3 regions of the Gordonia marina genome follow, and region 1 is predicted to be linked to each of the others. Evidence: predicted binding sites of a transcription regulator. Region 1 holds the regulator's gene; each other region holds the start of a gene.
The links. The regulator LexA, encoded in region 1, represses DNA repair genes until DNA is damaged. The targets are predictions, from matches to a motif close to CGAACANNTGTTCG.
Positions count from the first base shown of each region.

Region 2: ACSEEN_RS02970 (HNH endonuclease signature motif containing protein) is a predicted target of LexA. The motif match lies at 2,858-2,871, and genes of this name have one in related genera.
Region 3: ACSEEN_RS02720 (HNH endonuclease signature motif containing protein) is a predicted target of LexA. The motif match lies at 3,044-3,057, and genes of this name have one in related genera.

Region 1 covers NZ_JBPSDN010000025.1:15,979-23,185, reverse strand. Annotated here, with positions in the region: gene ACSEEN_RS15300 (phosphoenolpyruvate--protein phosphotransferase) at 1-1,325, shown strand, start outside; gene ACSEEN_RS15295 (hypothetical protein) at 1,328-1,984, shown strand; gene lexA (transcriptional repressor LexA) at 2,053-2,751, opposite strand; gene ACSEEN_RS15285 (LysM peptidoglycan-binding domain-containing protein) at 2,903-3,499, shown strand; gene nrdR (transcriptional regulator NrdR) at 3,541-4,002, shown strand; gene hrpA (ATP-dependent RNA helicase HrpA) at 4,033-7,207, opposite strand, start outside.
Region 2 covers NZ_JBPSDN010000004.1:424-7,630, forward strand. Annotated here, with positions in the region: gene ACSEEN_RS02955 (DUF2510 domain-containing protein) at 1-121, opposite strand, end outside; gene hemE (uroporphyrinogen decarboxylase) at 296-1,336, shown strand; gene hemG (protoporphyrinogen oxidase) at 1,333-2,700, shown strand; gene ACSEEN_RS02970 (HNH endonuclease signature motif containing protein) at 2,997-4,949, shown strand; gene hemQ (hydrogen peroxide-dependent heme synthase) at 5,060-5,755, shown strand; gene msrB (peptide-methionine (R)-S-oxide reductase MsrB) at 5,769-6,203, opposite strand; gene ACSEEN_RS02985 (thioesterase family protein) at 6,261-7,052, shown strand; gene ACSEEN_RS02990 (glycosyltransferase family 87 protein) at 7,045-7,207, opposite strand, start outside.
Region 3 covers NZ_JBPSDN010000003.1:166,513-173,719, reverse strand. Annotated here, with positions in the region: gene ACSEEN_RS02750 (outer membrane protein assembly factor BamB family protein) at 1-383, opposite strand, end outside; gene ACSEEN_RS02745 (hypothetical protein) at 555-812, shown strand; gene ACSEEN_RS02740 (hypothetical protein) at 818-1,837, shown strand; gene ACSEEN_RS02735 (hypothetical protein) at 1,915-2,115, shown strand; gene ACSEEN_RS02730 (metallothionein) at 2,188-2,487, shown strand; gene ACSEEN_RS02725 (hypothetical protein) at 2,484-2,855, shown strand; gene ACSEEN_RS02720 (HNH endonuclease signature motif containing protein) at 3,153-5,657, shown strand; gene ACSEEN_RS02715 (SigB/SigF/SigG family RNA polymerase sigma factor) at 5,749-6,525, opposite strand; gene ACSEEN_RS02710 (SDR family oxidoreductase) at 6,729-7,207, opposite strand, start outside.

The DNA.
Region 1 (7,207 bases):
TGTTCACCAAGCTCGGCGGCCTCATGGCCGAGCGGGTGACCGATCTGAACGACATCCGTGACCGCGTGGTGGCCGAGATCCTCGGCCTGCCCGAACCGGGCATTCCGACGCCGGACCGGCCGTCGATCCTGTGCGCCGACGACCTGGCGCCCGCCGACACCGCGGGGCTCGATCCGCAGCGGGTGATCGCCCTCGCGACCCGCCTCGGCGGACCGTCGAGCCACACCGCGATCATCGCGCGGCAGCTCGGCATCCCCTGCGTCGTGGCGATCGCCGATCTCGGCGAGATCCCCACGGGCGCACTGGCTTTCGTCGACGGCGAGCGCGGAGTGGTCGGCCTCGACCCGGACGAGGCGGCGGTCACCGCGGCGGTCGCGTCGTCGAAGGAGACCGCTGCCGCGGCAGCTGCCTGGCGCGGTCCCGGACAGACCGCAGACGGTCACCGGGTGCTGATCCTGGCCAACGTGGCCGACGGCGTGTCGGCCCGGGCGGCCGCCGACCTCGGAGTGCTCGAGGGCGTCGGGCTGTTCCGCACCGAACTGGCCTTCCTGGACCGTCCGGACGAGCCCTCGGTCGCTGAGCAGACGTCGCTCTACCGCGAGGTGATCGACGCGTTCGACGGCGACAAGGTGGTGATCCGGACGCTCGATGCCGGCTCGGACAAGCCGCTGAAGTTCGTGACGCACCCGGACGAGCCGAATCCGGCGATGGGGGTGCGCGGCAACCGGATCATCCTGTCGAATCCGGAGATCCGCGCGCACCAGCTGGAGGCGCTGGCCGCGGCCGCCGAGGGCACCACGGTGGTCCCGTGGGTGATGGCGCCGATGATCGCCACGGTGGCCGAGGCGCGCGAGTTCGCGGCGCTGGTGCGCGAGCGCGGGATGATCCCGGGTGTGATGGTCGAGGTGCCGTCGGCCGCGGTGATGGCCGGCCAGATCCTCGCCGAGGTCGACTTCGTGTCCATCGGCACCAACGACCTGACCCAGTACACGATGGCCGCCGACCGGATGTCGCCGGAACTGGCATCGCTGACCGACCCCTGGCAGCCCGCCGTCCTCGCGCTGATCGAGCGCGTGGGCGCTGCCGGTACCGAGCAGGACAAGCAGGTGGGCGTGTGCGGCGAGGCCGCCGCCGATCCGCTGCTCGCGTGCGTGCTGGTGGGTCTCGGCGTCACCTCGCTGTCGTCGGCCCCGGCCGCGGCACCCGCGGTGGGGCTCAAGCTGAGCACGGTGACCCTGGATCAGTGCCGCGCGGCCGCGCAGGCCGCGGTGGCCGCCGACAGCACGGCCTCGGCCCGGGAGGCGGCGCGGGCGGTACTCGGCTGACGATGAGCGACGTCGTCTACGAGCCGACGATCCTGAAGCGGTACACGACGCTCTCCAACGCGATCGACGTCCTGCTGAATGAGCGCGTCACACTGCTCAGCCCGCGCACCTGGGTCGACCGGAACGACAGCGGGTTCATGGATCACTACTGCGCACTGAAGGGTTCGTCTCGCGTCAGCGTCGCGTGCTTCACCCAGTCCACGGAGACCTATCACCACTGGGGCGTCTTCGCGGGCGGCACGGACGGCGTGCGGCTCGAGATCAGCAAAGCGAAACTGCTGGCGAGCATCGCAGGCGACCCGGCCTACGCGTCCGGTCCGGTCCGCTACCTCACCCTGGACGAGATCGAGGAAGAGGCCGGCGACTCCCGGCTGACGGCCGACGATCTGCCGTTCGTCAAACGGCACGGTTTTCGCGACGAGAACGAGTTCCGCATCGTCCACCTCGGGAGCGGTGACGGGCCGCCGGTGCACCACATGCCGATCGAGCGAGGCTGGATCAACCGGATCTCGTTGAGCCCGCTCCTGCCGGAGGGGCTGATCGAGACGATGAAGGCCGCGCTACCGGCGCTGCCCGGCTGTGCGGACGTGAAGGTCGTGCGGTCGAATCTCTGCGAGAACCAGCGGTGGACCCGAACGGGGGAGTCGATCACTCTGTAGGACCGCGGCCACCCGAGTGGGGATCGCGATCCCCACCCCGGCGGCCGGGCGCGGTGTGGATGTCCGGATCAGATGCGCCGCAGCACGGTCACGACCTTGCCGAGAATGGCGGCGTCGTCACCGGGGATCGGCTCGAAGTGCTCGTTGTGGGGCATCAGCCAGACGTGACCGTCGACCCGCTTGAAGGTCTTCACGGTGGCCTCGCCGTCGATCATGGCGGCGACGATGTCGCCCTGCTCGGCCACGTTCTGCTGGCGCACGACCACCCAGTCGCCGTCGCAGATCGCGGCGTCGATCATGGACTCGCCGACCACCCGCAGCAGGAACAGGGAACCCTCGCCGACCAGCTCCTTGGGCAGCGGGAAGACGTCCTCGACGGCCTGCTCGGCGAGGATCGGACCACCGGCGGCGATACGGCCGAGGACCGGAACGAACGCCGGTGACGGCATACCCGGCTCGTCACCGGCCGCGTCGCCCGGCGGCGGGGGACGATGGTCGTCGCGGACGTTCACCGCGCGCGGCCGGTGCGGATCGCGCTTGAGTAGCCCGCGCCGCTCCAGGGTTCGCAGTTGGTGGGCGACCGACGACGTCGAGGTGAGTCCCACGGCCTCGCCGATCTCCCGGATGCTCGGCGGGTAGCCGCGCTCCCGGACGGACGAGCGGATGTACTCCAGGACCTCGCGCTGGCGCTGGGTCAGTGAGGCCTCCAGGGTCGCCGTCGACAGCAGCGGGTCGACGTTCGACGTGTTCTGCGGTCCGTCGGTCATCTGAGGTTCCTTTCCTCGTCGGTGATCCCCAATCTAGTCGACTAGGTCACAGAACTCAAACAATTGTTCGACGTGTCGGGACGGTTGTCGGACCCATGGTGTTAACTGTCGAACAAGAGTTCATCGAACATACGAACGATGGGAGTTAACGATGACCGGATTGCTGAAGGACCGTGACCGCCGAGCCGCCGGAACGGCCGCCTCTGTGACCATGACCTGCGATGTTCCGATCGTCGTCGGTACGCGCGTCCGTCGTGCGGTGCAGGCCGCACCGACGTGCCGGCCGACCGGACGCAGCCCGCAGAGCCGCACCGGAGTGCTGCGCACGGTGCCCGCCGCCGCTCGATCGAACATCCCGGAGCGCCGGGAACGTGTCCGGGTCCCGGGCGTGGCGAGCGCCGGTTCGAACACTCCGGCCACGACCGCGCGGCCGTCCTCGGCACCGGCGCGGCGGACCGCCGGCAGCCGTCGGCGGTGGGCGGCCGGGGTGCTGGCCGGGCTGGCGGTGGCGCTGATCGCCGCGGTGATGGGCATCGCCGGGCACGACTACCAGAGCGCGGCCACCGGGACACCGGCGGCGACGCAGGTCGTGCACGTGCGCAGCGGGGAATCGCTGTCGTCGCTCGCCGAGCGGATCGCCCCCGAGCTGCCCGCCGAGTCGGTGATCGCCACGGTGCGGAACCTGAACGGGCTGGACGGCACCGGGCTGCGCCCGGGTCAGGCGCTCGTGGTTCCCGCATACCGCTGAACGCGCGTGGGATCGGGATGCGCGGCGGGTACGCTGAGGGCATGCGATGCCCGTTCTGCAAGAACGACGACACCCGAGTAGTCGATTCGCGCGCCTCCGACGACGGTCTGGCGATCCGGCGGCGCCGGTCGTGCGGTGCGTGCGGCCGCCGGTTCACCACGGTCGAGTCGGCGGTGCTCGCCGTGGTCAAGCGCAACGGTGTATCCGAGCCCTTCAGCCGCGAGAAGGTGATGAAGGGCGTCCGCCGCGCCTGCCAGGGCCGCCAGGTCGACGAGGATGCGCTCGCGAAACTCGCCGCGGCGGTGGAGGACACGGTGCGCGCATCCGGTTCCGCCGAGATCCCCAGCAATGAGGTCGGCCTGGCCATCCTCGGCCCGCTGCGCGACCTCGACGAGGTCGCGTACCTGCGGTTCGCGTCGGTGTACCGATCGTTCGAGTCGGCCGACGACTTCCAGCGCGAGATCGACGATCTCCGCGCGGGCCGCAAGCAGCCCGTCGCCTGACATCCGGCCGTCGCGGGTTCCGCGCGACGGTCAGGTGAACGTGTCGAGCGCCTTGATCACACGCTTCTCCGACACCGGCCCCGCGGTGCCCAGCTGCTGGGCGAAGAGGCTGACGCGGAGTTCTTCGATCATCCAGTGCGCCAGGTCGTTCAGCGCATCCTGGCGGTGCGCCGGGACCTGTGCGAGACGCTGATTCCAGTGCGCGATCACCCGGTCGACGGCGTCGAGACCGGTCGCGTCCCGGGACGCCGAACCGGGTAGCGCCTCCAGCCGGGCACGAGCGGCCTTGAGATAGCGGGGCAGATGCCGCAGGTGAGTCAGCGCGGTGTCGCGGACGAAGCCGTCGTACACCAGGTGCGCCAGTTGCTCGGCGACGTCGTCGGCGGCGACCGAGCCGCTGCGCGCGTCGATCGCCCGGCGCAGCGGGGCGGTCTCGGCGAGAGCCGCCGCGGCGACGGTGAAGTAGTCGGGTGCGGCGGCGCGGACGGCCGGTGACAGCCGCTGCGTGAGCGCGGCGAAATCCGCGGGGGTGCGGATCGCGGCCACGCCGGGTTCACCGGCCAGGGCATCCGCGATCGCCCGGCGGGTGCAGTCGGCGAACAGGTCGTCCGCCCGCCGGTACGGGCTCTGGCTGAGGGCAAGTCGTTCACCGGGCGGCAGCGTGTTCGCGATCTTCTTGGTCAGCGGGGTGATCGCGTTCTCCAGCAACACCTGCGCCCCGGCGCGGATCCCGGCGTCCCGCGCGGTGGGGCTGGTCGCGTCGACCACCCGGACTCCGGCCCCGGCCGGGCGCAGGGTCGGGTAGGTGACGACCGGCTGACCCGCGACGGTGGCATCGATGCGCTCCGGAAGGGCGCCGATGGCGTCGTCGGTCCAGCGCTGGTGCACCGGCGCCGCTGCGGCCGTCGTCGACGGGCCGGAGAACTCGCGGCGGAGTTCGTCGAGGGAATCGCTGCGGGCGACGATCTTTCCGTCCGGGCCGGTGACCGCGAAGTGGATCCGGAGGTGCGGAGGAAGGTTCTCGACGCGAAAGTCGCTCGGGGACAGGGTGATCCGCGTGATGACGCCGAGCTCGCGGGCGAGGGCCGGCACCAGTGGCTCCGACCGCGGCTCCAGCTGGGAGAGGGCGAGGTCGGCGTACTGCTGCGCCGGCGACATCGACTTGCGCAGGCCTTTCGGCAGCGACTTGATCAGCGCGGTGGCCAGCTCGCTGCGCAGTCCGGGTACCAGCCAGTCGAAGCCGCCGCCGTGGAGGTGGTCGAGGAGCGGGCGGGGCACGACGACCGTGACGCCGTCGTCCGGCGCGCCCGGCGCGAAGTGATAGCGCAGTTCCAGACGGGTCTGTCCCTGCTGCCAGGCGGGCGGGAAGTCGGCGGCAGCCGGAGTCCGGGCGTCGTCCCCGTCGGCGTCGTCGAGGTACAGCAGGCGCGGATTCTTCTTGCTCTCCTTCTTCCACCAGGAGTCGAAGTGGCGGGTGGACACGACGTTCGCGGGCACGCGGGCGTCGTAGAAGTCGTAGAGTTCGGCGTCGCTGCGCCGGAGCGTGCGCCGCGTGCGGTGCTCGAGGTCCTCGGCCTCGGCGAGGAGACGCTGATTGTGTTTCCAGAACTCGTGACGGGGCCGCCAGCGGCCCTCGACCAGCGCGGCCTGCAGAAAGATCGCGCGCGATTCGACGGGGTCGATGGACCCGTAGTTCACTCGGCGCGCGGCGACCAGCGGTACCCCGTAGAGGCTCACCTTCTCGCTGGCGGTGACCGCGCCGCGGCGTGACGACCACGCCGGCTCGCTGTAGGTCCTCGTCACCAGGTCGCCGGCGACCTGCTCCACCCATTCGGGGTCGATCGCCGCGACGGTGTGCGCGAACAGGCGCGAGGTCTCGACCAGTTCTCCGGCCATGACGAAGGCCGGGGGCTTCGAGGCGAGGAACGACCCGGGGAAGACGGCGAACTTGGTGCCGCGGGTGCCGAGGAATTCCCTCGTCTCGCCCTGCTTCGCGCCGATGTTGGTGAGCAGCCCGGTGAGCAGGCTGCGGTGGATGGCCCCGGCGTCGAGTTCGGTGGCCGGCACCTCCCAGCGCAGATCCTTGACCGTGCGCCGGAGCTGACGGTGGAGGTCCATCCACTCGCGGATCCGCAGGTAGTGGAGGAACCCGCGTTCGCATTCGCGGCGGAACTGATTGCCGGACAGCGCTTCCCGGCGGTCGTGCAGATGCTCCCAGAGCTTGAGGTAGCCGAGGAACTCCGACCCGGGCACGGCGTACTCCCGGTGGGCGGCGGTGGCGGCCTCACGCTTGTCGGCGGGGAACTCTCGCACATCGGGGAGCGAGAGCGCCGCGGCGATCACCAGGACGTGGTCGAGTACCCCGTTCTGGTGCCCGGCCACCAGCATGCGGGCCAGCCGGGGATCGATCGGCAGCCGCGCGAGGTCGCGTCCCACGGCGGTGAGCCGGGCGTCGGCCGAGTCCAGACCGGTCACCGCGCCGAGTTCGGAGAGCAGCGCCATGCCGTCCTTGATCGCGCGGGCCTCCGGCGGCTGGACGAACGGGAACTCGGCGACGTCGCCCAGCCGCAACGACAGCATCGACAGGATGACGGCGGCCAGGTTGGTGCGCAGGATCTCCGGGTCGGTGTACTCGGGGCGGGCGTCGAAGTCGTCCTCGCCGTACAGCCGGATGCAGATGCCGGGGGCGACGCGGCCGCAGCGGCCCGCACGCTGGCGGGCACTGGCCTGCGAGACCTTCTCGATGGGCAGCCGCGTGACCTTGGTGCGCGTGGAGTAGCGGGAGATGCGGGCCGTGCCGGTGTCGATCACGTACCGGATACCGGGCACGGTGAGCGAGGTCTCGGCGACGTTGGTGGCGAGCACGATGCGCCGCCCGTTCGACGGGGTGAAGATCTTCTGCTGTTCGGCCACCGAGAGGCGCGCGTAGAGCGGCACGATCTCGGCGGCAGTGCGATGTTTGAGCGCGTCGGCGGTGTCGCGGATGTCGCGTTCGGTGGGCAGGAAGACCAGGATGTCGCCCGCGCCGCCGGACCAGAGCTCGGTCACCGCGGCGTCGATGGCGGCGATCTGATCGAGATCGGCATGCTCCGGATCGTCGCTGGTGAGCGGCCGGTAGCGGATCTCGACCGGGTAGGTACGGCCGGAGACCTCGATGATCGGCACCTCACCGGCCGGGCCGGCCGGTTCGGCGGTGGAGAAGTGC
Region 2 (7,207 bases), on a different contig from region 1:
GCATCCCGCTGACGCCACCCTTCTTCGGCGGTTCCTGCGTCTGCTCGGTCCATCGTTGCCCGTCCCACCACCGCAGAGTGCCGGAACCGTCGTCGTACCAGCCCGCGTTTGTCTCGGCCATGTGTCGCTCTCTCCTATCGGATGTGACGGCGCGGTCGCGCAGCTCGGCGATATTAACGCAGCGATGCTGCGCAGGTCGCTGAACTCCGCTTGTCCGGAATAGAGGTCACGAGGCGAACATGGCATTGTTGGGGACATGAGTTCGATGCACCGGGCGCGGCGGAATTCGGATGGGATGCCGCTGATCGCGGCGGCGACCGGAGGGCAGCCGTCCCGGCGGCCGGTGTGGTTCATGCGGCAGGCCGGACGCTCGCTGCCCGAGTACCGCGAGATCCGGGCCGGCCGCGGCATGCTCGAATCGTGTTTCGATCCCGCGCTGGTCTGCGAGATCACCCTGCAGCCGGTCCGCAGGCACGACACCGACGGCGCGATCCTGTTCTCCGACATCGTGGTGCCGCTCAAGGCCGCGGGCATCGATCTCGACATCGTCGCCGGAACCGGGCCGGTCATCGCGCAGCCGGTGCGCACCGCGAGCGACGTCGATGCCCTGCCCCGCCTGGAACCCGGCGAGGTGGGCGCCGTCACCGCGGCGATCTCGCTGATCCTCGACGAACTGGCCGGCACCACCGCGCTGATCGGCTTCGCCGGCGCACCGTTCACCCTGGCGTCGTACCTGATCGAGGGCGGCCCCAGCCGCACCTACGAGCACACCAAGACGATGATGCGCGCCGACACCCCGCTGTGGCACCGGCTGATGGGCAAGCTGACCGACATCACCATCGCGTTCCTCACCGCGCAGCTGGAGGCCGGAGTCGACGCCGTGCAACTCTTCGACTCCTGGGCCGGCACCCTGTCGGAGGCCGAGTACCAGACCTACGTGGCGCCGCATTCGGCGCGGGTGATGGCCGAGATCGCCGGTTTCGGGGTGCCACGCATCCACTTCGGCGTCGGCACCGGTGAACTGCTGTCCGCGATGACCCGGGTCGGTGCCGACGTGATCGGCGTCGACTGGCGGGTGCCGCTCGACGTGGCCGCGCAGCGGGTCGGCTGCGGCTCCGGTGAGCGGAGCGTCGCACTCCAGGGCAACCTGGATCCGACGGTGCTGATGGCCGGCGACGAGGTGCTGACGCGCGAACTGTCCCGGATCATCCGCGAGGGGGAGCGGGCCGTCGACGCCGGCGCGCGCGGCCACATCCTGAACCTCGGCCACGGGGTGCTGCCGAACACCGACGCCGGCGCGATCACCCGCGCCGTCGAACTGATCCACTCGCTATGACGCCGCGGATCGCGGTCGTCGGCGGCGGCGTCTCCGGTCTGACCGCCGCCTACGCGCTGCGCCGGAGGCTCGGCGCGGACGCCGCCATCGACGTGTACGACGCCGCCGACCGCCCCGGCGGACTGCTGTGCACCCGCCACGCCGGCCCCGTCGCGATGGATGTGGGCGCCGAGGCGTTCATCATCCGGCGGCCCGAGGCGCTCGCGCTGGTCACCGAGCTGGGACTCGCCGGGGAAGTGGTGTCGCCGGGGCCGCTGCGACCGGCGATCTGGTCCGGCGGACGGCTCCATCCGATGCCGCGGCCCGCGGTGATGGGCGTACCGGACGGCGCCGCGGCGATGGGTGCGCTGATCGGCGATGCCGACCGGGCCCTGATCGACGGCGAGGCCGCCCGTCCGCTGAACTGGACACCCGGTGCGGCGGTGTCGGTGGGCGCCCTGGTGCGGGACCGCTTCGGCGACGCCGTGGTGGCGCGCAGCGTCGACCCGATGCTCGGCGGGGTGTATTCGGCGCGGGCCGACGACCTCGGTCTCGCCGAGACCGTGCCCGCGCTCGCCGCGGCGCTCGACGCGGGCGCCGATTCGCTGACCTCCGCCGTGCGCGGGATCGTCGCGGCCCCGGCGCCGGGCGGCCCGGTGTTCGGCGCGCTGCGGGGCGGCTACCGCCGGCTCGTCGAGGTGCTGTCCGGGGCGAGCGGCGCGTCGATCCTCCCGGAGACGCCGGTGCACCGGATCGAAGCGGATCGCGGCGGCTATGTGCTCGACGCCGCCGGTGCGGCGCGCGACTACGACGCGGTGATCGTCGCCGTGCCGCCGTGGCGGGCCGCGACGCTGCTGGCCGCGGTGGCGCCGGAGTCGGCGGCGACGCTGTCGCAGGTCCCGGCCGCCGGGTCGGCCGTCGTCGGCTGCGTCCTCGCGCCGGGCACGGCGCTGCCCGGGCATTCCGGGATCCTGGTGGCCTCCGACGCCGGTATGCGCAGCAAGGCGGTCACCCTGTCGTCGCAGAAATGGCCGCACCTGGCGGAGTCCGGTCCGCCGGTGCTGCGGGTGTCGTTCGGGCGGCTCGGCGAGCCGGTGACCGCCGACGACGACACCCTGCTCACCTGGGCCGCAGAGGATCTGGCGACCTACTTCGCCGGCGCCGGCCTGGCCGCGCCGGTGATCGAGCACACGGTGGTGCAGCGCTGGCCCGAGGGCCTGCCGCAATACGCGCCCGGTCACCTGGCCGCGATGGCCGGCGCGCGGGACTCGCTGCCCGCGGGACTCGCACTCGCCGGTGCGGCGTTCGACGGCGTCGGCGTGCCGGCCTGCATCGGCTCGGCCCGGCGGGCGGCGGCGCGGATCGTCGACCATCGCCCAGCATGACGACGGCCGCAGTCCGCCGCCTGAGCCGCCGACGAACGCAGTGAGGAGGCGAGTCGAAGGCAAGCACCTCGACTCGATCTATTCGAACATGTCACCGCGATCGTTCAACTTCTGTGGGCGGATTGCCGCCGACTCGGTGTGATCGGGTGACCGCCTCCGCATAGCTGATTGTTGTCGTAACCAGGTCGTATAGTCGTGGTGACGGTACAGAAAAGTCGGGTGGCACACACCGTGATGTGGCTGTATCCTAGAGCATAGATAAGTCGAACATTGATCCCTGGGGGGAGGTGACCATCATGACGACCGACGCGATCGACGACGCGTTCACCTCCCGCTGGGCGGGGATCGATCTCACCGCGGCCGGGATGGTCCCCGCCGACGAAAACGACGACGAGAAGGCGCAGTGCCGGTCGTGGGCGGTCTACGCCGAGGCCGCCTGGCGGGGTCAGACATACCTGTACTCGCAACAGCTGTTCGCCGTCGGGCAGTTCCTCGACATCGAGTTGGCCACCCTCGACGACCGCGTCTGCGCCGGAGAAGACCAGAAAGACCTGTTCGACCCCTACACACTGGCCGTGGAATACTTCGCGATCTATTTCGCCGGGAACCGGCGGGCCTCCCGCGCCCTGGTCGGCGTGGCGATCGCCGCCGCCGAACGACTCCCCGCCACCGCGGACCTGCTCCGCCGGACCGTCATCTCGCCGGAGATGTTCGAGAAGGTGGCCTACCGCACCGACATCGTCGACGACGGCCAGATCATGACGCAGGTCGACCAGGATCTCGCTGATGCGCTCGCCACCGCCGGGCACATCTCCGAGAGGGCGGCCGAACGGATCGCCGACCGGATCGTGAACAAACGTGACGCCGACGCCGATCGCAAACGGCGGGAGAAGGCCCGGCGCCGTAAGAACGTGACCCATCGTGACTACCCCGACGGTCTGGGCGGGATCAACATCACCGCGGACGCCGAAGAGGCCCGCCTGGCCTACGAGACGGTCGAGGCGATGATCGCCGGGGTCTGCCCGAATGACCCGCGTACCAAGGGCATGCTCCGCTCCGCGGCGGCGATCGCCCGGCTGCGCCGGCTCCCCTTCACCTGCGCGTGCGCCGACAAAGAGACTTGTACTGCCACCCTCGGCGAGGGGGAGATCTCCGAGCGGCAGGCCCGGATCATCGTGCACGCGGTCTGCCAGAAGAGCACCCTCACCGGCGACAACGACGAACCGGCCCATCTGGACGGGCACGGCCCGATCAGCGCCGGCCACGTCCGGGACCTCGCACAACGCCCCGACGCTCTCGTCCGGGACCTCGACCTCGGTGCGCTCCTGCAGCGCCGTCCCCCGGTCACGGCGCCACCCGAAGACAGCAACAGCGTCGAGCCGGTCGCCGCCGAGTCGCCCGACGGACACGACACCGACCCCCACGCCAAGCAGGAGCCGAACGCCACTGCGGCCCAGAACCGCGAGAACGACACCGACGGCCGCCAGGAGGACGACCCGTCCGGCGGCCACGCGGCCGAGCTCCGGCATCACCGCAACCCCGAGCAGCCCGATGCCGAGCGCACTGATGCCGAGCGCACTGATGCCGAGCGCACTGATGCCGAGCGCACTGATGCCGGACGGTCCGGGACGCGCGGCGAGCTTGTTGACGGGCACGAGGTGCCGCCGGCGTTCCTGACCGGTCAGGCCCAGCCCGCCGACCCGTACCGGCCCACCGAAGCCCTGAGTGTCCTGGTCCGGGCCCTTTTCGGCACCTGTACCGTGCCCGGATGCGAGCAGCCGGCCTGGAATTGCGAACTCGACCATTGCGAGGAGTTCAACCAGATCTGCCCCGCCTCCGGCGGACCGACTTGCCTGTGCAATGTCGGACCCAAATGCAAGCGCCATCACCTGCTGAAAACGTTCCTCGGCGCGACCGATCCCGAAGACGGATGGGTCGACGAACAATGGATCGACGACCACGGTGCGGTGTGGACGGCGATCACCCTCCACGGCACGACCTTCGAGACCCGCGCGGAGAATCAGTGGCTGTTCCCCCAGCTCACCGGGGTGAGGTGTGCCCATCAAGCCCAAGCGCCACCCGAACCACCACCCGGCCCACCCCCGACCGGCGGCGTCGGCCGCAGCGTGACAGGCGGAGGTCTACGGGCCGCCACCGCCTACAAACACGCCTGGCGCCGTGCCGAACGCGCCCGCCTGCGTCGCGCCCGCGAACGCGCCGACGCCGCCGACGGCCCACCACCGTTCTGACACCAGACCGAGCGGGCCGAAGGCACGCACCCCGATTCGAGCAGCGTTCTCGGTCGTCGTGACGGGAGTGTGAGCCAGGACGCGTGGGGCGCAGTGGCAGTATGGGAGTCATGGCTCGCTTGGATTACGACGAACTCAACGCCACCATCCGCTACCTGATGTTCTCGGTCTTCAAGATCCGGGCCGGGGAGCTGCCGGACGATCGGAGCGAGGTGATCGCCGATCTGGAGCGGTTCGTCGCCGAGGTCGAGGGCAAGGGTGTGGTGATCCGCGGCATCTACGACGTCGCCGGACTGCGCGGGGACGCCGACTTCATGTTCTGGTGGCACGCCGAGACCATCGAGCAGCTGCAGGACGCGTACAGCTCGTTCCAGCGCACCACCCTGCTCGGCAAGGTGAGCGAGCCGTTCTGGAGCGCCGCCGCGCTGCACCGCCCGGCCGAGTTCAACAAGAGCCACATCCCGGCGTTCCTGGCCGGGGAGGATCCTGGGAACTACGTCTGCGTCTACCCGTTCGTGCGGTCGTACGACTGGTACCTGCTGCCCGACGAGGACCGCCGCAAGATGCTCGCCGACCACGGCAAGGCGGCCCGCGGCTACAAGGACGTGCGCGCCAACACGGTGCCCGCGTTCGCGCTCGGCGACTACGAGTGGCTGCTCGCCTTCGAGGCACCCGAGCTGTACCGCATCGTCGACCTGATGCGCGACCTGCGCGCCACCGAGGCCCGCTACCACGTCCGCGTCGAGATCCCCTTCTTCACCGGCCCCCGGGTGGAGCCGGCGGCGCTGGTCGCCGCTCTGCCCTGAGCCTTCGGCAGGCTCAGCCGTCGGCGGACGTGTCCAGGTCCAGGCTGACCGAGTTGATGCAGTACCGCAGATCGGTGGGGGTGTCGTAGCCCTCCCCGGCGAAGACATGGCCGAGATGGCTGTGGCAGTTGGCGCACAGGATCTCCACGCGCTCCATGCCGAGCGAGTCGTCACGGCGCTCGATCACCGCATCGCCGGCGAGTGGCGTGAAGAACGACGGCCAGCCGCAGTGCGAGGAGAACTTCGCGTCGGACCGGAAGAGTTCGGCGCCGCAGGCCCGGCAGCGGTAGACGCCCTCCGTGGTTGTGTCGGTGTACTCGCCGGTGAACGGGGCTTCGGTGCCGGCCTGCCGGAGCACCCGGAAGGCGGCGGGGCTGAGGCGCTCGCGCCAGTCGGCGTCGGTGAGCGCCTTCGGATCGGCCGGGTAATCACGTGCGTCATCGCTCATGGATTCCACGGTAGTCCGGTTGCCGCGCGCGTGCCGCGCTGAGTTAGCGTGGCTGGCATGGCTCCCTCCACGCGCGCGTACTTCACCAGGATCGACGACGACACCTTCGCCCCGACCGACTGCGCGGCCGGGGCCTGGCGCGAGGACGAGCTGCACCTGGCGCCGGTCGCCGGACTGATCGTCGACCATCTGGAGCGGTGGCGGACGGCGCACGCCGCCGGCCTCCAGTTCAGCCGGTTCAGCCTCGAAGTGCTGGGCCAGATCGCCCGCGACCGGATCGAGCTGAGCGTCGAGGTGATCCGGCCCGGCCGCACCATCGAACTGGTCGAGGCCACCGCGGTGATCGGCGGCCGCCCCACCGTCCGGGCGCGCGGCTGGCTGCTGCAGGTCTCCGACACGGCCGAGGTGGCCGAGAACGAGTTCGCGCCGCTGCCGCCGCCGGAGACCTTCACCGAGCCGTCGTGGCTCAAGCGGTGGAAGGGCGGGATGATCGACACCGTGCAGGCGTGGCAGGCCGACGACACCCGGCCGGGCCGCGCCCGGGCGTGGGTGACGACCGACGTCGAGCTGATCGCCGGGGAGCCCGCGACCGCGCTCGGCGACTACGCCAAGCTGTGGGACACCGCGAACGGCATCTCGCTGCGGCAGGACCCGCACGTCTGGATGTACCCGAACGTCGACCTCACCGCGCACCTGTTCCGGCAGCCCGCCGGGCGATGGCTGGGCCTGGACACGCGCGTCGCCTTCGGGCCGAGCGGCGTCGGTCTCACCAGCAGCGTCCTGCACGACGAGCAGGGGCCGGTCGGAACGCTGGCGCAGTCGTTGACGCTGCGCAGGCACCTCAGCTGAGCGCGGGGGCCTCGGCGGTGGGGGACGCGGCGTCGTCGTCCAGCTTGCGGATGTCGAGCCAGCGGAACAGCAGGACGCAGAAGACGACGATCATCAGCAGCGACCAGCCGAGGGTCACCCGGTTGTATTCGAGGTAGCGGCCGAACGGCTCCCAC
Region 3 (7,207 bases), on a different contig from region 1:
CTGAATCCGGCCTGCCCGGCCTCGCTCTCGATACCCCCGAACCGCTGGACAGAGAGCAACACCAGGACGCCGGCCGCGGCGGTCAGCAGGACGGCGACCCGCAGCGACGGCGGCGCACCGCCAGCCCACGCGGCCACCAGCAGTCCGATCAGCACCGCGATGACCAGGGCGAAGACGACGATCAGAACGTTCGCCGGGCCGCGGAGCGACGCGAAGTCGTCGTGCGGCTGCCGCACCCGAAGCAGCACCGCCCCGGAGATCGCCACGGCGAGAAGCAGCAGACCCGAGCCCACCGCGCACAGCAGAAACGCCAGACCACGGCAGACCCCGCCGGCCGGCGCGCGCTCGTCGTCGACCGTCGGCGGTACACCGGTACCCGTCATCTCCGCCCCTTCGACTCGGCCGGTGCGGATGCACCCGGCAGCGATAAGACGGTGCCGGCCCCGACGTTTGTTCCCTTACCCGACCATCACGACTATTCGACCATCGCGACTATTCGACCACTGCGACGCGCCCGGCCGGTCGGTGCACACGCCCATGGCAGGATGAACGCCATGCGTGTGAGCGGATTCCTGGTCCTCATGGTCGGCCTCGGCTTCGTCGGGGTGATCTGGGCGATCGTCGACGTCGTCAACCGCGGATGGTCGCACGTCCCCGGCAGCACCTACGCGTGCGGCGTCCTCGGCCTGATCCTCGCGGTGTTCGCGCTGTACCGCGAGTTCGGCGGCCAGTCGTTGATCACCGAGAATCCCGAGCACGAGAGCGCCGCTGCGCAGTACGAGGAGCAGAAGCGCCGGGACGGGCTGAACTGACCGCTATGAGCGACGTATCGATCGCCGAGCAACTGCTCGACGCGCAGGTCCGCTGGGCGCTGGGACGCCTCACCGGCGACGAGGTCACCGAGGTCACCACTCAGCTCGTCGACGACGTCCTGGCCGCCGCCGAGAAGACGACCGTGGGCGAGCTGGTCGACCCCGCCCAGGTGAAGTCCCTGGTCAGACTTCTCGCCGCGCGGCTGCCGGCCAGTTCCGCAGCGACGACGCTCGCCGAGTCGGGAGCGTCGATCGTGGTCGGCAACCCGGCCGGCGAGTACACGCTCCGCGAACTCATCGACCGCGACAACGTCGAACGGCTCACCGACGAGACGCTCGCGCTCACCCCCGCCCTCGAACGCGCGCTGGACGAGCTCACCAGCAGCCCGCTCGTCGCCTCGCTGGCGTCCCGCTTCGTCGGGCGCATCGTGAACGACGTCCTCGCGGGCAATCGCGCGGTCGCCGAGAAGATCCCCGGCGTCGGCTCGCTGGTCAACCTGGGCACCTCCGTCGCCGGCAAGGCCATCGGGAAGACCGGCGAGCAGTTCGAGCAGTTCTTCGGCGACACCGCCGCCAAAGGCGCGGAATTCGCGATGAGCAGGCTGAACAAGATCATCATCGCCACCCTGAACGACCCGCAGACCCGGACCGCCGTCCTGGAGGTCTTCGATCTGTACGCCGATCGCCCGGTCCGCCGCCACGACACCGTGCTCTCCCCCGACGACGCCCTGCGCGTCGCCGGGCTGGCGCAGGACGTCGTGATCGCGGCCGCCACGAGCCGGCCGGTCATCGCGCTGGCCGAGGCGTTCGTCGACGGATTCTTCGACACCTATGCGGGGCACCCCGCGGCCGTGCTCATCGAGGACATCGACCTGACCCGCGACGATCTGGTCGGCTACGCCGTCCAGATGGCACCCCGCCTGCTGGCGGCGTCCGCCGCGAACGGCGAACTGGAGCGGATCGTGCGCGAACAGCTCGCCCCGTTCTACGCCTCACCGGAGGTCACGGCGATTCTCGCCGGCTGACGTTTAGCACTCGCCCACTCGGGTACTCCTTGGCCGCGGAGCTTCCGCGACAACACATCACAAGGAGGTGTTCGACGATGGCAGATCCGAACAACCCAGGACAGTTCGGCAACCGGTCCGACACGGAGGAACAGGCGCACAAGGGCGGCGAGGCCAGCTCGGGCAAGTTCGGTTCCCCGGAAGGTGCCGACCCGCATGAGGCCGGCCGCAAGGGTGCCGAGCAGCAGCCGCACGAGGCCAAGGTCCGCGGCGGCGAGCACAGCCACAGCGGCCAGTGACACGGGGCGGGAGGGGAAGCGCGATGACGCTCCCCTCCCGTTCGCATCCGTTCACCGCTCGCTCCGTGACGCATACCGGGCGAGCGGAGTCGAGACCACGCCGCCGGAGAGAGGATTCCCATCGCTACCTGTGACATCTGCGGCAACGAGTACCGCAACGCACTGCTGATCTCGGTGGAAGGACTGCCGGGACGCGGCGTCTACGACAGCTTCGAGTGCGCCATCGCCGGTCACGCCCCGCGGTGCGCACGATGCGGCTGCGCGATCATCGGGCACGGCGTCCAAGACGACGTGTCCATCTACTGCTGCGCGAACTGCGCTCGGCGCGACGGCAACCGTGAACTCGTCGACAACGCCGGAGTGCGGTCATGACCGGGCCCCGACGGTCCGCCCACGATCCGGCGGCCGACCTGCTCCCCGGCGAGGTGGCCCGGCCGCTGAAGGCGCTCGGACTCCTCGGCTACGTTCTGCTTCTGATCGCGATCGCACTGATCGGCATGGCGATCTCCGCCGCGGCCCTCGGCTGGGCATTGACGGGCTGGGTCGCCGGCGCCGTCGTCTGCACGGCGTTGGCGCTCGCCTGCCTGGTCGGCGGGCGGGCCGCGCTCACCACACGGCGCCGGCACGACCGCGCCGAGCACGATCCGTTGATCCCGGAGGTCACCGCGGAGGAGGCCGCCGACTATCGGCGTCATCATCCGCATCCGCCGGTCCCGCCCGCCCCGCGAGGGCCCCAATGACTGCCCCGGCGCCCGCCGCCGCGGCCACGGTCTACCGGCCTCAGGAAGACACCCGACTGCTGATCGACGCGCTGTCCCGTCTGCCGGTCCGCGGCCGCTGACTTATCGAGCGAAGTGCCGTCCCGACGGCTACGCGAAGCACCCATGACGGTCGAGCGGAGTCGAGACCACCCATCAGACGAGATGATCGTTCATTTGTTCGGTTTGTCGGAGGGGTGTGTCATGATGTCGTCAGCAGTACAGAGACGCCAGAAAACCGGTGTTGACCAGCACAGATCGCCGAGGGGGTGGTGGGTGATGTTACTCGGATTCGCGCCGTCGGCCTGGCCGACCGCGGACCTGTCTGCTCTCGGTCTGGGTCCTGCCGGGCAGGATCTGTCCGGATTGACGCAGGCCGAGGTGGCCGGGCGGATCAACACGGTGAAGAAGGCTCACGCATTCCTGGATTGGACACAATTTCAGGGTGCGCTCGCGATCTACGATCAGGTCGCCGCGAAGGCCGCCGCCGAGGCGGTCGACAGTGCGGAGCGGGTCGCGCATAAACTCCTCGACGTTGATGCGCAGGTGATCCTGTGTCTGGCCCAGTATGTCGAGGGCACCGAGTATCAAGGGGCGATGTTGCTCGATGATGCGTTCGCCGCCCGCGACCGGCTTCCCCGGTGTGCGGTGTTGTTGCGGGACGGGATTCTGGACCGGCGACGGTTCCACAAACTGGTCCTGGCGGTCGAGTTGGTGACCGACCCGGTCGCGGTCGCCGCCCTGGACGGGCAGATCAGCGGAGAACTTCTCCGGCTCTACGGTCGGCGCGCGGTGCTCTCGGAGAAACAGGTCACCGATCTGGCGAACAGGTTCCTCGCTTTGACTGATCCGGATGCGGTGCGCCGCCGGCGTGAGAAGGCGAAGGCCCGCCGCACGGTGTATGTCGATGCACGGCCGGACGGCATGTCGGCGGTCACGATCGTTGCTCCAGCCGAGGACAATCGTCTGCTGCTAGCTGCTGCGGACGCGTTCGCCGCCGGGGTGTGCAGGCATGATCCGCGGACCGCCGGTGCCCGGCGGGCCGATGCGATCAACGCCCGAGTCACCGGACAGGAGTTCACCTGCCGGTGCGGGCGTGAGGACTGCACCGCCCGGTTGGATCCGGCCGCGTTGGATGAGCGACTCAAGCGAGTGGTGATCCACGTCGTGGTCGACTCCACCACACTCGACGGCGGCGGCCAGCCGGGTTATCTCGACGGGCACGGGGTGATCTCGGCTGATCACGCCCGTGACCTCGCTGGTCGGAAGGATGCGGTGATCCGGCCGGTCGACCTCAACGACCTGTGCGAGCCCACCGACTCGACTGGCCACAGCGATCCGGCGGAAGCCGGCGATCCGGTCACGACCCGCGGCGACGCCGCGGTGCACCGACGACGACCCCGCCCCGGCACCTCCGACGAGCGCGGAGACGATCACCGGCGCCCCGAACCCACCGCAGACGACCCGCGCGACGACGAGAGCCACGACGACACCGAGGCAGGCACCGCAGAAGACACCGCCGACGCCGAAGACACGAGCCTTGGCGGTATCAGAGCCCGGGACCGCGCCCGGTGCGGACCCGAATCCGATCTGCACGTCGGATGCGGTGAGGGCGACGCCGCCGAGGAAGGCCGAGACGGCCTCGATATCGGCGTGGGCCCAGTCACCACGGACCGATCAGACCCGGCCACGCTCCGGGGCGACTCGGCACGTTGGTCACGGCGCGTCTGTGATCTCGACGATGCCGACATCGACGTCCTCTTCGCCCAACTCGTGCAAGAAGCCGCACTGCACGACCTCAGCGAGCGAGACGACCTCACCGAAGGAGCCGACCCGGCCGGACAGGACCACCCGGCCATGGCCGCACTGATCGATCGCTCTGCGCTGATCGACCATTCCGCTCCGAACGCACCGGTCAGTGGCGACCAGCCCGGCTCCGGTTCACCGAGTTGCGGCGACACTTCCCCGGGAATCGGTTCAGCGAGAGCCGGGGCCTGGTTCGACTCGGTCTTCGACGGCGTCGACTGGGCTGCTGTCGATGCGGTTGCTCTGGCGTACTTCGCCGATCTCGACATCCCCATCGACAGCGCCGACGCTACGATCGCCGACACCGCGAGCGCAGGGATGGCCACCGCGACCATCGCGGCCCACACCCCCGTGCCCGGCAGCGCCACGACACCCACCGCTCACGCGGCACCGGCCGGGCGAGTCATCGGCCGCACCGCTCTGCCGAGCGACCCCTATCGGCCGAACACCGTCACCGACACCGTCGCCCGGTTCCTCTGGGGCACCTGCTCGATCCCCGGTTGCGCACGCGCCGCGTTCTCCTGCGATCTCGACCATGTCACCGAGTTCAATCAGGTCTGCCCTCGCGAGGGCGGACCGACCTGTTTGTGCAACCTCTTGCCGAAGTGTCGCTATCACCACCTCGCGAAAACCCATCTCCCCGGATTCGTCGACGAGATCTGGATCGACGACGCCGGCCTCTACCACTGCGCGATGACCCTGTTCGGGATCACTACCGAAACCCTCGCACCCAACCAGTGGCTGTTCCCTCGACTGGCGCGACTGCGGTGCCGGCACCAGCTCGCCGGGCAGACATCCCGAGCCGGGCAACCCGATCACGACACCTACGACCTGAGTCCGGACCGCGCACGGACCCGCACGCAGGCCAAACACGCACGCCGCTGTGCCGAACGCGACGCCAACCGCCGCGAACGCCACGCCCGCGACACGCAGGCCGGGAACGACCACGAAGGCTTCCCCGAAGAACCGCCGTTCTGACCGGGACAGGGATGTGGCCGCCCGATCGGATGAGTGGTCTCAACTCCCCTCCACCAGCACGACTGCTGGAAGTGCCAGACCGCGTCGCGCGTCAGGCCGCGGCCGGCCACGGCTCGAGTACCCGGCGCAGGTGGTCCAGCGTCCGGCGCAGCAACCGGGACACATGCATCTGGGAGATCCCGATCTCGTCGGCGATCTCGCTCTGCGACATCAGCCGGACGAACCGCAGGCCGAGGATGCGACGTTCCCGGCGGCCGAGGTCGCCGAGCGCCTCCCCGAGTTCCAGGGAGTCGTCGACGCGGCGGTAGCCCGGGTCGACGTCGCCGAGCCGGTCGATCACGGCGGGGCCGGCCTCGGCATCGACGGACCGGCACTGGTCGAGGGAGATCGCGGCACCGGCGCGGCAGTCGTCGATCGCCTTCCGAACCTGGCCGGGTTCGGCGCCCAGCCGCTCGGCGATGTCGGTCGTGGTCGGCATGCACGACCGTTCCTGCGCGAGTTCCTCGCGGACGGCGAGCACCTTGTCGTGCAGGTCGCGCGATCCGCGGGGCACCCGCAGCACCGGCGCCCGGTCGCGGAAATGGCGGCGCACCTCGCCCATCACGGTCGGCACCGCGAAGGAGAGGAAGTCGTGCCCGGCGCCCGGATCGAAGCGATCGATCGCCTGAATCAGCCCGAGCCGGGCCACCTGCAACAGATCGTCGTACGGTTCGCCGCGGCCGCTGAAGCGCCGCGCGATGTGTTCGGCGAGCGGCAGGCACTCGACGATGCACTCCTCGCGCAGCCTCGCGGCGCTCTCGCGGGAACACTCCGGTCGTGCCCGCTCCGTCATCAGTTCCGTAGCCCGCTGGTATTGATCGGTGGTCATCGTTCCTGGACTCCTCTGTTCGATGGACGACGCATGAAGTCGGCAGCGACCGGCGGTGAGAATCGACCGGGGGGTGAAACGCCGCCGCGCGTCGTCGATGAACGGCGGCGCACCGAAAGGGGCCGCCCGGGGAATCCCGGCTGTGTGTTGAACCGGGTGTGCCCGACGTTACGACGGGCCGCCGCCGATCTCAACCCCCGTCCTCAGCCGGGCAGGGTCTCGCCGCCGACCGGCGAGAGGACCTCGCCGCTGTAGTAGGACGACAGCCGGTCGCTGGCGAGGAAGACGTACGAGGGCGCGATCTCGTCCGGTTCGGCGGCCCGTCCGTACGGCGCCTGGGAGCCGAACTCGCCGACCTGCTCGGCCGGGAGCGTCGCCGGGATGAGCGGCGTCCAGACCGGTCCCGGTGCGACGCAGTTGACGCGGATGTTCCGGTCCATCAGCGCCTTGGCCAGGGAGAAGGTCAGCACATGCACGGCGCCCTTGGCGGCCGCGTAGTCGATGAGCTGCTTGTTGCCGCGCAGGCCGTTGATGGAACCGGTGTTGATGATCGTGCCGCCCGGCGTCAGGTACGGCAGCGCGGCGCGCGTGGTGTGGAAACAGCTGTCGACGTTCACCGCGAACGTGCGTGCCCACTGCGCCGGACTCAGGTCCGCGAAGTCGTCGACCGGCGCCTGAAAGG